Regions from separate parts of the Naumannella huperziae genome, predicted to be linked through region 1. Evidence: predicted binding sites of a transcription regulator. Region 1 holds the regulator's gene; the other holds the start of a gene.

Region 1 (7,446 bases):
GAAGCCCGGCGACTACGTGACGATCGCCGATCGGGAGTCGGAGGCGGCACTGACCGAGACCTTGCAGGCGGCCGATCCGGGAGCCTTCGTGGTCGGCGAGGAGGCCGTCGCGGCCGATCCCGGCCTACTGGACCGGCTGGCCGCCGCCGAACACGCCTACGTGATCGATCCGCTGGACGGCACCCGCAACTTCGTCCGCGGCTCCGACGATCACGCCATGCTGCTCGCCGAACTGCGCGACGGCGAAGCGGTGCGCGGGTGGATCTGGCAGCCCCAGCACCAGCTCGCCGTCGTCGCCGAGCGGGGTCGCGGGGTGCTGCGCAACGGCGCCCGGGTCGTCGCCCCGCCGGTCAACGACCCGCCGAATGTCGCCACCTCGATGTCGACCAGGCACTTCGACCCGCCGGGAATCGAGGCGGTGCGGACGCGCTGGTGCTGCGGGGTGGACTATCCCGATCTGCTGGCCGGCACGATCGATGCCCTGGCGTACCGCAATCCGAAGCCGTGGGACCACGCGGCGGGCGCGCTGATGGTGCGCGAGCTGGGCGGCGTCGTGCGGTTCGCCGACGGCACCGATTATGTCCCCGGCCGGCCGGTCGAGTCCGGGCAGATCCTGTTGGTGGCGTCCTCGCCCGCGGTCGCCGAGCAGATCGGGCGGGGCTGACTCAGCTCCCGCCGCGCTCCAGCACGATCGGCAGTTGCGGTCGCGCCCGGACGCCGGCCGAGGCGAGTTCGGCGTAGGCCCGCGCGATGTGCGGCGCGACGGTCTCGGTCGGCCAGGGCCAGTTGCCCGCCGCGCCGGCATCGGCCTCGGCGATGCCGCGCTCGATCAACGCGCGTGCCTCGCCCGTGACGGCCGCCAGTTCGGCGCGCTGGGTGATCACGTCGGTACGCGACATCGGGCCACCGTGCCCGGGAATCACCACCGCGTCCTCGCCGAGCACCCCGACCAGACCGTCCAGCGTCGCCGGCCACTGGCCGAGCGCGCTGTCGGGGCCGGCCTGCGGCACGCCCGCCGACTCCACTAGGTCGCCGGCGATGACGACCTTCGAGTCCGGAACGACCACGACCAGATCGCCCTCGGTGTGGCCGGGGCCCAGGTGGACGATCTCGACCCGGCGACCGGACAGATCGATCCCGCGGGCCAGGTGCAGCAGGGTGGTCGGCGCCACCAGGTCGGCCGGGGACAGGCCGAGCCCGGCGAGATCGGCGGCCGTCGCCGGATCCTCGAGGCGGTTGGCGAGGCTGGCATGGCCGAAGGACGGTACGCCGGCCAGCCCCGCCAGCCCGAACCAGTGATCGCGGTGGCCGTGCGTGATCACCACGCCGGCGGGATCGGTGCCGGTCAGCTCGACCACGTCGGCGCGCAGCCGTGCCCCCTGCTCCGGGCTCGAACCGGTGTCCACCAGCAGTCCCGGCGCCCGCGGCGTACCGCCGAGCACCAGGGCGATGTTGACCGAATCCGGCTCGGCGACGGCCACCAGCACGCCCGGCGCGGCCTCGCGCCACTCGAGGAAAGTCACCTCGCCAGCCTAACCGCGCGCGAGCGCTAGACTGGCACTCCGCTGCAGAGAGTGCCAGCAAACCGGGTGCCAGCCATTCGCGAGAACCAGGAGGGGGCTGTGGACGATCGCAAGCTCGACGTGCTGCGCGCCATCGTCACCGACTACGTGTCCAGCCACGAGCCGGTCGGGTCGAAGGCGCTGGTCGATCGGCACAATCTCGGCGTGTCGTCCGCGACCGTCCGCAACGACATGGCCGTGCTGGAGGACGAGGGCTACATCACCCAGCCGCACACCAGCGCGGGCCGGATCCCGACCGACAAGGGCTACCGGCTGTTCGTCGACCGGATCGCCGCGCTGAAGCCGCTGTCGCCGGCGGAGTCGCGAGCCATCCAGGCCTTCATGTCGGGCGCGCTGGATGTCGACGACATCGTCACCCGAACCGTCCGGCTGCTCGCCCAGGTGACCCACCAGGTGGCGATCGTGCAGTACCCGATCGTCTCCTCGGCAACCGTCCGCCACATCGAGCTGGTGCCCGTCAGCGACGATCGGGTGCTGGTCGTGCTGATCAACTCGACGGGGCGGGTCGAGCAGCGCACGGTGGAGACCGGAGAGATCGCCCATGCCGACGTGGCCGAGCTGGCGGAGCGGATCAACGCCCGGCTGGTGGGTGAGCGGCTGGCGGCCGCCGCGGAGTCCCTCGACGGCCTGCCCGGGTCCGTGCCCGAGCGGCTCGCTGCGACCGCGGGCAAGCTCGCCGCGGCGCTGGGTACGATGCTCGACACCGAGGTCGCCACCCGCGTTGCCGTCGGCGGCGTACCCAATCTGACCAGCTTCGGCCCCGGTTTCGACGCGGTACGCCCGGTGTTGGAGGCACTTGAGGAACAGGTCGTGCTGCTCACCTTGTTGAGCGAGGTGGGTGATGACCCGGTGACCGTCCGCATCGGCGCGGAGAACCCCTACCGGGAGCTGAGCGCGACCTCGGTCATCGCCAGCGACTACGGGCAACACGCCGGCGTCCGGGCGAGCCTCGGCATCGTCGGCCCGACCCGGATGGACTATCCCTCGACCATGGCCTCGGTCCGGGCGGTGGCGCGCTATGTCGGGCGCTTCCTGTCCGAGCGCTGAGCCGGAGAACGACGAAGGAACCAGATGAGCATGGACTACTACGCGGTGCTCGGCGTGGAACGCAGCGCGTCCGCGGAGGAGATCAAGAAGGCCTACCGCCGGATGGCGATGAAGGTGCACCCCGATGTCGCGCCGGGCCCGGAGGCGGCGGAGAAGTTCAAGCAGATCTCCGAGGCCTACGAGATCTTGTCCAATCCGGACAAGCGGGCCCTCTACGACCGCGGCGGCGATCCGCGGATGGCCGGCGCGGGGTTCGGCCGCGGTGGCGGGTTCGGGCCGGGCTTCGGCGGCGGTTTCACCGGCGGAACGGCCGGCTTCGACTTCGGCGACCTGATCGATGCGATGTTCACCGGGCAGACCGGCCCCCGCGGCCCGCGCTCGCGGGTGCGGCGCGGGCAGGACTCGGCGGTCCCGATGACGCTCGACCTGGCGGAGGCCGCGTTCGGCACGACCGTCGAGACGACCATCGACACGGCGGTACGCTGCGCGACCTGCGAGGGCCAGGGGACCCAGCCGGGCACCCGGCCCGAGCGCTGCAACACCTGCCGGGGCGCCGGTGAGATCACCCAGATGCAGCGGATCGGGATCGCGGGCATCCGCACCTCCCAGCCCTGCCCGAACTGCCGGGGCTTCGGCGTGACGATCCCGCACCCCTGCGTCGAGTGCGACGGCGAGGGCAGGGTCCGGCAGACCGAGACGCTGCAGGTGAAGATCCCGGCCGGGCTGGAGGACGGCGTGATGATCCACCTGCCCGGGCGCGGCGAGGTGGGACCGGGCGGCGGCGAGCCGGGCGACATCTACGTCAAGATCGCGGTCCGCCCGCATGCCGACTTCCGCCGCGACGGCAACAACCTGGAGCTCGTCGTGCCGATCCCGATGACCGCGGCAGCCCTGGGCACCCGGGTCGACGTGCCCACCCTGGAGGCCGACCTGGTCGCCGCCGGGCGCGAGGACTTCGCCGATGCCGAGACGACGGTCGAGGTGGAGGTGCCGCCGGGCACGCAGTCGGGGACCAGGATCGCGCTGCCCAATCGCGGCATCCCGCGCCGCCGCGGGCGCGGGCGCGGCGAGCTGGGCGTCACCTTCCTGGTGCAGACGCCGACCAGGCTGACCAAGGAACAGCGCGAGCTGCTGGAACAACTTGCCGCCGAGCGGGACGAGACGCGCGTCGAGGTGCGCGGAGGAGCCGGGCGCGGGATGTTCGGGCGGTGGAAGGACCGCCTGGCCGGCCAGTGAGCGACCCCGTCTTCCTCGCCGACGCGGCCCGCGATGCGGCGATCGGTGACGCACTGGTGCTCGACGGGCCCGAGGGCCATCACGCCTCGGTGGTACGCCGACTCCGCGCCGGCGAGTCGATCATCGTCGCCGACGGCGCCGGCGCCGCCGTCCGGGGACCGGTCACCGAGGTGGCCAAGGGCCGGGTCGCCATCCGGGTCGACGAGCGGCTCGCCCGGACCGAGACCGGCCCACGGTTCGCGGTCGCCCAGGCGCTGGCCAAGGGTGATCATGCCGAGCGGGCGCTGGACATGCTGACCGAGGTCGGTGTCGCGGAGATCATTCCGTGGCAGGCGGCCCGGTCGGTGGTGCGCTGGCAGGGGGAGCGGGCGGCGAAGTCACTGGCGAAGTGGCGCGCCGGTGTGCGCGAGGCCACCAAGCAGTCGCGGCGCTTCCGGGTGCCGGAGGTCTCGACGCCGGTCGGGACGGCAGACCTCGCCCGGCGGGTAGCGGCCGCGGATCTGGCGCTGGTGCTGCACGAGGAGGCCGATGATCAACTCGCCGAGCTGGCGCTGCCGACCTCCGGGGAGATCTTGATCATCGTCGGGCCCGAGGGCGGGATCGCGCCCGAGGAGCTGGATCGCCTGGTTGCCGCCGGCGGGCGGCCCGCGTTGATCAGCGACGGCGTGTTGCGTACCTCGACCGCCGGGGTGGTCGCCCTGGGTGCCTGCCGGAACCGGGCGCGATCATGACGGGTTTCTCCTTCGAGGTGGGCGATCGGCTCGCCGGCGAGCGCGGGCGTACCGGTGTGATCACGACCCCGCACGGCAGGATCGAGACGCCCGCGTTCATCGCCGTCGGCACCAAGGCGACCGTGAAGGCCGTCCTGCCGGAGTCGATGCGTGAGCTCGGCGCGCAGGCCCTGCTGGCCAACGCCTACCACCTGTATCTGCAGCCGGGCAGCGACATCGTCGAGGCGGCCGGCGGGCTGGGCCGATTCATGAACTGGCCGGGCCCGACGTTCACCGACTCCGGCGGCTTCCAGGTGATGAGCCTCGGCGTCGGCTTCAAGAAGGTGCTGGCGATGGATGCGGCGGGCCTCGGCGACGACGACGTGATCGCCGCCGGCAAGGAGCGGATGGCCCATGTCGACGACGACGGCGTGACGTTCAAGTCCCATCTGGACGGCACGATGCACCGGTTCACGCCGGAGGTCTCGATGCGGGTGCAGCACCAGATCGGTGCGGACGTGATCTTCGCCTTCGACGAGCTGACCACACTGATGAACACCCGCGGCTACCAGGAGCGTTCGCTGGCGCGGACCCAGGCGTGGGCGGAGCGGTGTCTCGCCGAGCACGGCCGGCTGACCGCGGCGCATCCCGGGCGCCCGTACCAGGCCCTGTTCGGCGTGGTGCAGGGGGCGCAGTACGAGGACCTGCGGCGGAGGGCCTGTCGTGATCTTGCCGCGAGCGAGGTCGACGGGCGGCGCTTCGACGGGTACGGGATCGGCGGCGCGCTGGAGAAGGAGAACCTCGGCACCATCGTCGGCTGGTGCGCCGACGAGCTGCCCGAGGACCGGCCGCGGCACCTGCTCGGCATCTCCGAGCCCGACGACTTCTTCGCCGCGATCGCCAACGGCGCCGACACCTTCGACTGCGTCTCGCCGTCACGGGTGGCGCGGAATGCGGCGCTCTACACCCGCGACGGGCGGTTCAATGTCAACACGGCGGCGAACCGGCGCAACTTCGCCCCGGTGGACGAGGAGTGCGACTGCTACACCTGCGCGCACTACACCCGGGCGTACCTGCATCACCTGTTCAAGGCCAAGGAAATGGTGGTGAACACGCTCGCCACGATCCACAACGAGCGGTTCATCGTCTCGCTGGTCGACGACATCCGGGCGAGCATCCGGGCGGGCGACTTCGCCGCCTTCCGCGAGGAGTTCCTGGGCCGCTACTACGCCGGCCGCCGCAGCACCGCACCGTCCTGACGCTCGCCACGCGGGCCGGCGGCCGGTTCCGCGTCAGGCCGCGGCGGGCCGGGATGCCCAGGCCCGCGAGCGTCAGGACGGTGCGGTGACCTTGCCGTAGCTGGGCTCCGCGCGCTTCAGCCAGCCGGTCACGCCGTAGGTCACCGGCAGCAGACCTGCCTCGACGGCGAGCTTCCAGACGAAGCCGACGATCACATAGTTCAGGAAGTCCGAGACGGTGGCGATCCCGAGGCCGGTGGCGGCGATCGCGCAGAACACGGTGGTGTCGACCGCCTGGCCGACGACGCTGGAGCCCAGCACGCGGGCCCACAGCGAACGCTCGCCCGTGCGCTCCTTCAGCTTCACCAGCACGAACGAGTTCAGGAACTCCCCGCACAGGTAGCCGGCCAGGCCCGCCGCCACGAACTGCGGCACCACGCCGATCACCGACTCCAGCGCCGCCTGGTTGTCCCAGAACGGCGCGCCCGGAAGCTGCAGCGTCAGCCAGAAGCACACCGTCATCAGCAGCAGGGACCCGAAGCCGAGCATGATCACCCGGCGCATGGTGCGAAAGCCGTAGACCTCGCTGATCACGTCGCCAAGCACATAGGCCAGCGGGAACAGGAAGAACGCGCCGTCGGTGACGATCCCGCGGACCTGCAGCGGCCCGAGATCGAACTGCAACTGGGGGAACAACAACACCCCCTTGGTCACCACCACGTTGCTGATCAACATCACCGCGATGAACAGCGCGAGCAGCCCCATGAAGTGACTGCTGCGAGGCTGCGCGAAGTTCGCCCGCGCGGGCTCTGTCTGGGTCACGGCGAAATGTTCGCAGGATCGCCTCGCGGGTGGCGAATCCTCAGCGCAACGGCTGCCCCGCGCCCGCGGCCCGGCCGCGGAAATGCTCGGCTCGGGCCTGCGGCGACAGGTTCAGCAATCCGCTGTCCAGGCAGATCACCTGCTCGATCAGGCGCTGGTGATCACCCCCCGTCAGCGAGAACTTCCGACAGGCGGCGAGCGCCTGTTCCCAGATCAGCAGCACCCGGTTCTTGGCGACCTCGACCGGCGGCGACTCCCGCGTCCCCAGTCCCAGGAAGCCCGACTCTGCCGGTTCCGCGCACAGCGCGCGAAACAGCGGGTCGAGCTCGCCGTCGGTGATCAGGTAGCGCTGGGCGAAGGCGTAGCCGAACATGTGCCCGGCGAGCAGGTACGGCTCCGCCGCGGCCATCTCGGTGTAGGTGGCGAAGGTCCGCGGCGGTCCAGGGGGCTGGCTCATGGCGTCATCCTGCACCGGGCCGGGGGCATCGTGGCAGGGTGGGGCCATGAGCGAGCAGAACGATCAGTACGAGCAGGTTCCCGACGAGTCCGAGCAGCTCGACCAGCTTTCGGAGGACGATTCGCTGATCGATCGTGGGGTCGAGGATCCGCTGGACGAGGGCTACATCGCGCCCGACCAGTGGTCGGCCGGCGAGGGGTACGGGAACACGGCCGCCGAGGCCGAGCAGGGCGAGTCGCTCGACATGCGCCTGCGTCAGGAGAATCCCGATGTCGGGCCGGGCAGCTACGGCGGTGAGGGTACGCCGGAGCAGGAATGGGGCGCCAACAATCCCGGCACCGGTGACCTGCTGG
Region 2 (7,446 bases), 1.7 Mb from region 1:
GGAAACCTCGCGCAATTGCCACGGGAGATCGTTGTGGCCGTCGATGACCGGGTACGTCGGATCGCTCACCTGCTCATTGTGCCGCCCGGCTGGCGGCACGGCGGCACGGCCCACCGGCGGGGGTCGAGAACGCCCGAGGGCGGCCCCTGTCGGGACCGCCCTCGGTGGGATGTTCGGCAGACGGGACTCAGAAGTCCATGCCGCCCATGCCACCCATGCCGCCGTCGCCGCCGGGGGCCGCGGGGGCCTTCTCCGGCTTGTCGGCGATGACGGCCTCGGTGGTCAGGAACAGCCCGGCGATCGACGCCGCGTTCTGCAGCGCGGAGCGGGTCACCTTGGCCGGATCGATGATGCCGGCCTTGACCATGTCGACATAGGTGTCGTCGGCCGCGTTCAGGCCCTCGCCGACCGGCAGGTTGGCGACCTTGTCGGCAACCACGCCGCCCTCGAGGCCGGCATTGGCCGCGATCTGCTTGAGCGGGGCGGATGCCGCGCTCTTCACGATCGCCGCGCCGATCGCCTCGTCGCCGGTCAGGTCGGCGACGTCGACGGTCTTGGCCGCCTGCAGCAGCGCGACGCCGCCACCGGGGAGGATGCCCTCCTCGACGGCCGCCTTCGCGTTCCGGACGGCGTCCTCGATGCGGTGCTTGCGCTCCTTCAGCTCGACCTCGGTGGCCGCGCCGACCTTGATCACCGCGACGCCACCGGACAGCTTGGCCAGCCGCTCCTGCAGCTTCTCGCGGTCGTAGTCGGAGTCGCTGTTCTCGATCTCGGCGCGGATCTGGTTGACCCGGCCCTTGATCTGCTCGGCATCGCCGGCGCCGTCGATGATGGTGGTCTCGTCCTTGGTCACCACGACCTGGCGGGCGCGGCCGAGCATCTCGGTGGTCACGCCGTCCAGCTTGAGGCCGACCTCCTCGGAGATCACCTGGCCGCCGGTCAGGATGGCGATGTCGCCGAGCATGGCCTTGCGCCGGTCGCCGAAGCCCGGGGCCTTGACCGCGACGGACTTGAAGGTGCCGCGGATCTTGTTGACGATCAGGCCGGCCAGGGCCTCACCGTCGACGTCCTCGGCGATCACCAGCAGCGGCTTGGAGGTCTGCATGACGCCCTCGAGCACCGGCAGCAGGTCCTTCAGCGAGCTGACCTTGGAGTTGACGATCAGGATGTAGGGGTCGTCGAGGACGGCCTCCATGCGCTCGGGGTCGGTGACGAAGTAGGGCGAGATGTAGCCCTTGTCGAAGCGCATGCCCTCGGTGAACTCGAGCTCGAGCCCGAAGGTGTTCGACTCGTCGACCGTGATCACGCCCTCCTTGCCGACCTTGTCGATCGCCTCGGCGATCACCTCGCCGACGTGCGGGTCGCCCGCGGAGATCGAGGCGGTGGCCGCGATCTGTTCCTTGGAGTCGACCTCGATCGAATTGTCGGCCAGTTGGTCGGCGATCTTGGCGACGGCCTTGTCGATGCCGCGCTTCAGGCCGATCGGGTTGGCGCCCGCGGTGACGTTGCGCAGGCCCTCGCGCACCATGGCCTGGGCCAGCACGGTGGCGGTGGTGGTGCCGTCGCCCGCGACATCGTCGGTCTTCTTGGCGACTTCCTTGACCAGCTCGGCGCCGATCTTCTCGTAGGGGTCCTCCAGCTCGATCTCCTTGGCGATCGAGACGCCGTCGTTGGTGATGGTGGGGGCGCCCCACTTCTTCTCCAGCACGACATTGCGGCCCTTCGGGCCGAGGGTGACCTTCACCGCGTCGGCGAGGACATTCATGCCCCGCTCCAGGCCGCGGCGGGCCTCCGCGTCGAACTCAATGAGCTTTGCCATGTGTCTTCCGATTCCTCCCGGCCGAAGCCGTACGAATGGGTGTGTCAGGTTGACTGTGACAAGGCTGGTGCCCGCGACGGACGGGTCGGCGTACGCCTTCCCTCACCGGCTTGCCGGATGGCACTCTCGGTAGAGGAGTGCCAATGTCATGTTTAGCACTCGGCACCCGAGAGTGCAAACGACCTCGGGGCAGCCTCGCCCACCCCGTCCCACCCCGGCCACACCCCCGCGACTCCCGATCCGCGAACCCAACCGCCACCCACAAACTCAACCGGCACCCGCGAGCGATACTCAGCCCGCACCTGCCGATTCAGCCCGCGGATGGGAGCCAGACCCGCCCAAACGCGAACCCAACCGGCACCCGCGAGCGATACTCAGCCCGCACCTGCCGATTCAGCCCGCGGATGGGAGCCAGACCCGCCCAGGCCTGCCCATCTGGCTCTCCTGCCAGACTTCCGGCATGCACCTGTGGCAACTCCGCGAGCTGGGCAACCGGCTGAACGGCTCCACGCTGCTCGGGCTGGCGATCGCCCGGCTGGGCGGCGCGAACATGAAACGTGGGCCCCGGGGCATGTTCGTGGCGGAGGGCTACCGGCTGCCGTTCCCGCTGGCGGGAGCGTTCACGGTCGGCGATGTCGTGATCACGCCCACCGATGCCCCGACCCTCACCGGCCGGCACCGCGAGATGCTGGCGCACGAGGAGGCGCATGCGTGGCAGTGGTTCGCGCTGCTCGGCCTGCCGTTCCTCCCGGCGTACCTGCTGGCGATGGGCTGGTCGATGCTGCGCACCGGCGATCGGGCCAGCGCCAATCTGTTCGAGACGCTCGCGGGCCTGGAACGCGGCGGTTACCGCACCCGGGACTAGCTGTCCTGCGGATCGAAACCGAGCTGGCGCGCCGAGCGCGCCCGGCGACGGGACTCACGCAGCCGGCGCAGCCGCTTCACCAGCAGCGGGTCATAGGCCAGCGCCACCGGGCTGTCGATCAGGGCATTCAGCACCTGGTAGTAGCGCGTCGTCGACAACCCGAAACGGGCACGGATGCCCTCTTCCTTCGACCCCGCGAAGCTCCACCACTCGCGCTCGAAATCGAGGAGATCGCGATCGCGCTCGGACAGCGTCGGCGCCGCGACGGGGGAGGTCTGCTGGACGGGGTCGGCCATGCGGCAATGCTAGGTGCAAATCACACCGCTGTCATTACTCGCGTGTCGTGGCGTCTGTTTGACTGCGGCCATGCATCTGCTGACCGGCCGGATCCAGCACTACGCGTGGGGCACGACCGATGCGATCCCGCGCCTGCTCGGCGTACCCGACACCGGCGAGCCGCACGCCGAGTACTGGCTGGGCGCCCACACCTCGGCCCCCGCGACGCTGCCCGGCGGCGCCGGCCTGGATGCCGCGCTCGCCGAGCACCCGGACTGGCTGGGCGAGGATTCCCGGCGGGCATTCGGCGACCGGCTGCCCTACCTGCTCAAGGTGCTGTCGGCCGACCGGGCGCTGTCCCTGCAGGCGCACCCGACGCGCGAACAGGCACAGCAGGGGTACGCCGCGGAGCGCGCGGCGGGCGTCGATCCCGGCGCGCCGACGCGCAACTACGCCGACGACTGGCCGAAGCCGGAGGCGCTGATCGCGCGGACACCGTTCTCGGCGCTGTGCGGTTTCCGCACCGTCGATGACGCCCGGGACGCGCTGAACACGCTGAATGCCCCGCGCCCGCTGGTCGCCGAGCTGGACGGACCGGACCCGCTGCGCGCGGCGTTCTTCGCCGCACTCGGCGTGGCCGATTTCCAGGTACGCAAGGTGGTCGACACGGCCTGGGCCTATGCCGAGGCGGGCGGCCGACCGGGGGCGCTCGCGCGTACGGTCCTCGAACTCGACCGCGCGTTCGGCCTCGACCCCGGGATCGTGGCGTCGCTGCTGCTGAACCGGATCGAGCTCGAGCCCGACCAGGCGATCTTCCTGGGCGCCGGAAATCTGCACGCCTATCTGTCCGGCACCGGCATCGAGATCATGGCCAATTCGGACAATGTGTTGCGCGGCGGGCTGACCCGCAAGCACATCGACACTGCCGAGCTGGGCAGGATCGTCGACTTCACGCCGGGCGCGCCGACGATCATCACCGGCGTGGAGGAGGCGCCGGGACTGCTGCGTTACCCCACCCCGGCGCCCGAGTTCGCGATCTGGCGACTGGCCTCGCCCGCCGGCCTGGAGCTTCCGGCGGCCGGCGCAGCCAGGATCGTGCTGGTCGCCGACGGCGAGCTCACCCTGACCGGGGCATCGGAGTTGATCATCGACGCCGGCGCTGCGGCCTTCCTCCCCGCCGGCGAGGCGGTCACCGCGACCGGGACCGGGACCGCCTACCTGGCCGCGCCCGGCGGCTGAGCCGTCCTCCACGCGCGGGTCCGCCGTGGTCCCCCGGGAGCAGCGCACCGGCTAGACTGGCCCGCGCCCTTTGCCCCCATAGCTCAGAGGCCAGAGCAGCGCTCTTGTAAAGCGAAGGTCATCGGTTCGACTCCGATTGGGGGCTCGTCGTCCCGGTCGACCCGCTCTCCCCTCAGGCGAAGACCTCCTCCTGTTCCTTGCTGTAGTCGATCAGCGCGCCCAACTCGCCGCGGCGGACATGGTTGACCCAGCAGGGATTCGCCAGCAGCGGCCGGCCCAGCGCGAGCGCGTCGAACTCGCCCGCCTCGCGCAGCCGCGCCACCGCCGTCAGCGAGCGTTCCGGATCGGCGAGGCTGGCGGCGCTGAGCCCGAACGAGCCGACGGCGATCGCCGGCAGCCCCGTCAGGTCGCGGCCCCAGCCGGCCAGCGTGCGGGGCGATCCGTCGAACGCCGGTCGCCAGAATCGGCGCGCCGAGGCGTGCAGCAGCGTGACTCCCGCCTCGACCGCGGGCGTCAGGAGCGCGGCCAGTTCGTCCGGATGGTCGGCGATCACCGCATCGAAGTCACGCTCCTTGAACTGCGAGAAGCGCAGCCCGACCGGGAATCCCGCGCCGACCTCGGCCCGGATCGCGGCGACGATCTCGGCGACCAGCCGCGCGCGATTGCGCGGCGTACCCCCATAACGATCGGTACGCCGGTTGGTGGCCCGCCACAAGAACTCGTCCAGCAGATAGCCGTGCGCGGCGTGTACCTCGACCCCATCGAAGCCGGCTCGCCGGGCCGCGCCGGCCGCCGCCGCGTACCGGCTGATCAACTCGTCAAGATCGGCGATCGTCGCTGCCCGCCCGGCCGGCGAGCCGTCCTCGCGTACGCCCGAGGGCGTCCAGGCCACACCGCCGTCGAAGCCCTCCCGCTCACTGCCCTGGTGCCACAGTTGTGCGATGATCTTCGATCCGGCGGCATGCACCTGGTCGGCCACAATCCGCCAGCCGGCCTCGGCGGCCGGGCGCTCCAACCGCGGCGCCGCGTCCTCGGCGCCCGCGCTCGGATGATCAACCAGGATGCCCTCGGTGATGATCAAGCCGACGCCGCCTGCGGCGCGGCGCCGGTAGTAGGCCGCCACGTCCGGCCCGGGCACTCCGCCCGGGGAGCGGAAGCGGGTCATCGGCGCCATCGCGAAGGCGTTGCCGAGCGCGATTCCGGCGAGCTCGGTCGGTGCGAACAGGGCATCGACACCGGCGTCGGCGTGGGTGGGGGTTGGTTCGGTGAGCGTCATGCTGGCACGATAGAACCTGACATCAATGTCAGGGGCAAGCGATGACGACGACGAATTCGGTATCCGGGCTGCGGATCGGCGATCTGGCGGCGGCGACCGGCGCCAGCGCCCGGTCGCTGCGCTATTACGAGCAACAGGAGTTGATCACCAGCGAGCGCAGCCTCGGTGGCCAGCGCCACTACGACGACGCAACGGTCGAGCGGGTACGCCTGATCCGCCAGTTGCTCGCCGCGGGCCTCGGCACCGAGACCATCCGCGAGGTGCTGCCCTGTGTGCACGATCCAGCCGCGCGTACCCCCTGGCTGGCCGAGCGCCTCGCCGCCGAACTCGACAGGATCGACGATCGGATCGACTGCCTGCAGCGCACCCGCACGACGCTGGCCGCCGTGATCAAGGACTACCGTGCCGGCTAGGCGATACCGAGCAGCAGCGAGATGATCATGGCCACGATCACGGTGTTGAAGGCGAAGGCGAGCACGCCGTGGGTCATCGCGGCGCGTCGCATCCGGCGAGTGCGGATCTCGGCATCGGTGGTGCCGAAGGTGGTCTGGATCGCCATCGCCAGATAGAGATAGTCGTCGAAGCCGCGCTCCTCGGTGCCCGGGAAGGAGATTCCCGGCTCGCGCCGGTCCTCGCGCGCGTAGTGCAGGGCGTACGCCATCGCGACATTCACCCATGACGCAGCAATCATCACCAACGCTGCGCCGAGCAGGGCGGGCAGCGATCGCGCCCCGGGCAGGAACAGCAGCAGACACACCACGGCCAGTGCGAGCACCGACGCCTCCACCGACCACGAGGGCATCCGCCGACCCGTTCCGGCACCTCGTCGATCGGTGGCCGGGTCCGCGGCGAGCGCCTCGGCCAGCGCCGGGCCGCTGAGGCGACCGTGGGCCCGCCAGGTCAGAGCCGCGTTGATGGCAGCCAGGAAGGTCCAGGCGACGACGCAGCCGATGCCGACGGCATAGGGAAGGACCCGCCGGTCCAGCGAGATCCACACGGTGGTGATGATCGCGGTGCACACCGTCGCCGCGACCGTGCTGACCAGCGAGCGTCGCGTCTCCGACAGCAGCCACGACGGCCGCCGGATCGGCTCGCCGCTCGTGGTCATGGGCCGATCCTAGGGCGAGCGGGGTCGCCGGGGAGCCGCTTCGCCGCCGAGCAGTCGCCTGGCCGCACGGCCCGCGCGGGACGCGGCACCGACATCGCCGGTGATCCCGGCGGTCACGATCGCGCCCTCAGCCAACAGCCAGATCTCCTCGGCGATCTCGGGCCCCGCATCGGCGAACCAACCGAGCACCTGGTCGCGGAAGGCCACCTTGTGTGCCCGCACCTGCGCCAGCACCTCCGGATGATCACCGCCCAGCTCGCCGTGCACGTTCACCCACAGACAGCCGCGGAAGTCTGGCTCGGCGAACCACGCGCCGAGCCAGCCGAACAGCGCTTCCACCTTGTCCGGTGCGTCGTCGACCGCTCCCGCCAGCTCCTCCCGCCACCGCTCGTCGCGACGCGCGAGCGTGGCCGCGACCAGGCGCTGCTTGTTCGGATAGAGCCCGTAGATCCGCTTCAGCGACAATCCGGACGCCGCGCGTACCCGGTCCATGCCGACCGCCTGTACGCCGTGCGCGTTGATCAACTTCTCCACGGCATCGAGCAGCGGATCTGCGGTCACGGCGTACCCCCTTGACGTGAGAACGGTCGTTCTCTAGGTTACCGGAGAACGCTCGTTCTCCACGGACAGGACACCCGATGCCGGACCAACGCCCGCCACTGCCCCCGTTCGATGCCGATTCGGCCGCCCGCAAGGTGCTCGCCGCCGAGGCCGCGTGGAACACCCGCGATCCCGAGCGGGTCGCGCTGGCGTACACGCCGGACTCGGTGTGGCGCAATCGCGACCTGTTCCTGCAGGGCCGCGCCGAGATCATCGACTTCCTCACCGCGAAGTGGCAACGGGAGTTGGACTACGTCCTGCGC

Evidence for each region. Region 1 encodes HrcA, which represses chaperone genes, less so after heat shock. Its sites were predicted from a motif close to TTGGCACTCGNNNNNNNCGAGTGCCAA; they were not measured.
Region 2: the regulator HrcA is predicted to act here: its motif matches at 1,937-1,963, upstream of groL (chaperonin GroEL).

Annotation. Positions count from the first base shown of each region.
Region 1 covers NZ_JBSXPH010000001.1:1,727,921-1,735,366, forward strand. The annotation lists gene ACXDC7_RS08300 (inositol monophosphatase family protein) at 1-664, shown strand, start outside; gene ACXDC7_RS08305 (MBL fold metallo-hydrolase) at 666-1,523, opposite strand; gene hrcA (heat-inducible transcriptional repressor HrcA) at 1,623-2,630, shown strand; gene dnaJ (molecular chaperone DnaJ) at 2,655-3,866, shown strand; gene ACXDC7_RS08320 (16S rRNA (uracil(1498)-N(3))-methyltransferase) at 3,863-4,597, shown strand; gene tgt (tRNA guanosine(34) transglycosylase Tgt) at 4,594-5,835, shown strand; gene ACXDC7_RS08330 (queuosine precursor transporter) at 5,908-6,636, opposite strand; gene ACXDC7_RS08335 (hypothetical protein) at 6,677-7,093, opposite strand; gene ACXDC7_RS08340 (DUF5709 domain-containing protein) at 7,140-7,446, shown strand, end outside.
Region 2 covers NZ_JBSXPH010000001.1:3,422,534-3,429,979, forward strand. The annotation lists gene ACXDC7_RS16355 (dipeptidase) at 1-69, opposite strand, end outside; gene groL (chaperonin GroEL) at 188-1,819, opposite strand; gene ACXDC7_RS16365 (hypothetical protein) at 2,280-2,684, shown strand; gene ACXDC7_RS16370 (DUF3263 domain-containing protein) at 2,681-2,980, opposite strand; gene manA (mannose-6-phosphate isomerase, class I) at 3,051-4,199, shown strand; tRNA gene ACXDC7_RS16380 (tRNA-Thr) at 4,272-4,344, shown strand; gene ACXDC7_RS16385 (oxidoreductase) at 4,372-5,475, opposite strand; gene ACXDC7_RS16390 (MerR family transcriptional regulator) at 5,517-5,888, shown strand; gene ACXDC7_RS16395 (DUF1345 domain-containing protein) at 5,885-6,583, opposite strand; gene ACXDC7_RS16400 (TetR family transcriptional regulator) at 6,593-7,144, opposite strand; gene ACXDC7_RS16405 (nuclear transport factor 2 family protein) at 7,222-7,446, shown strand, end outside.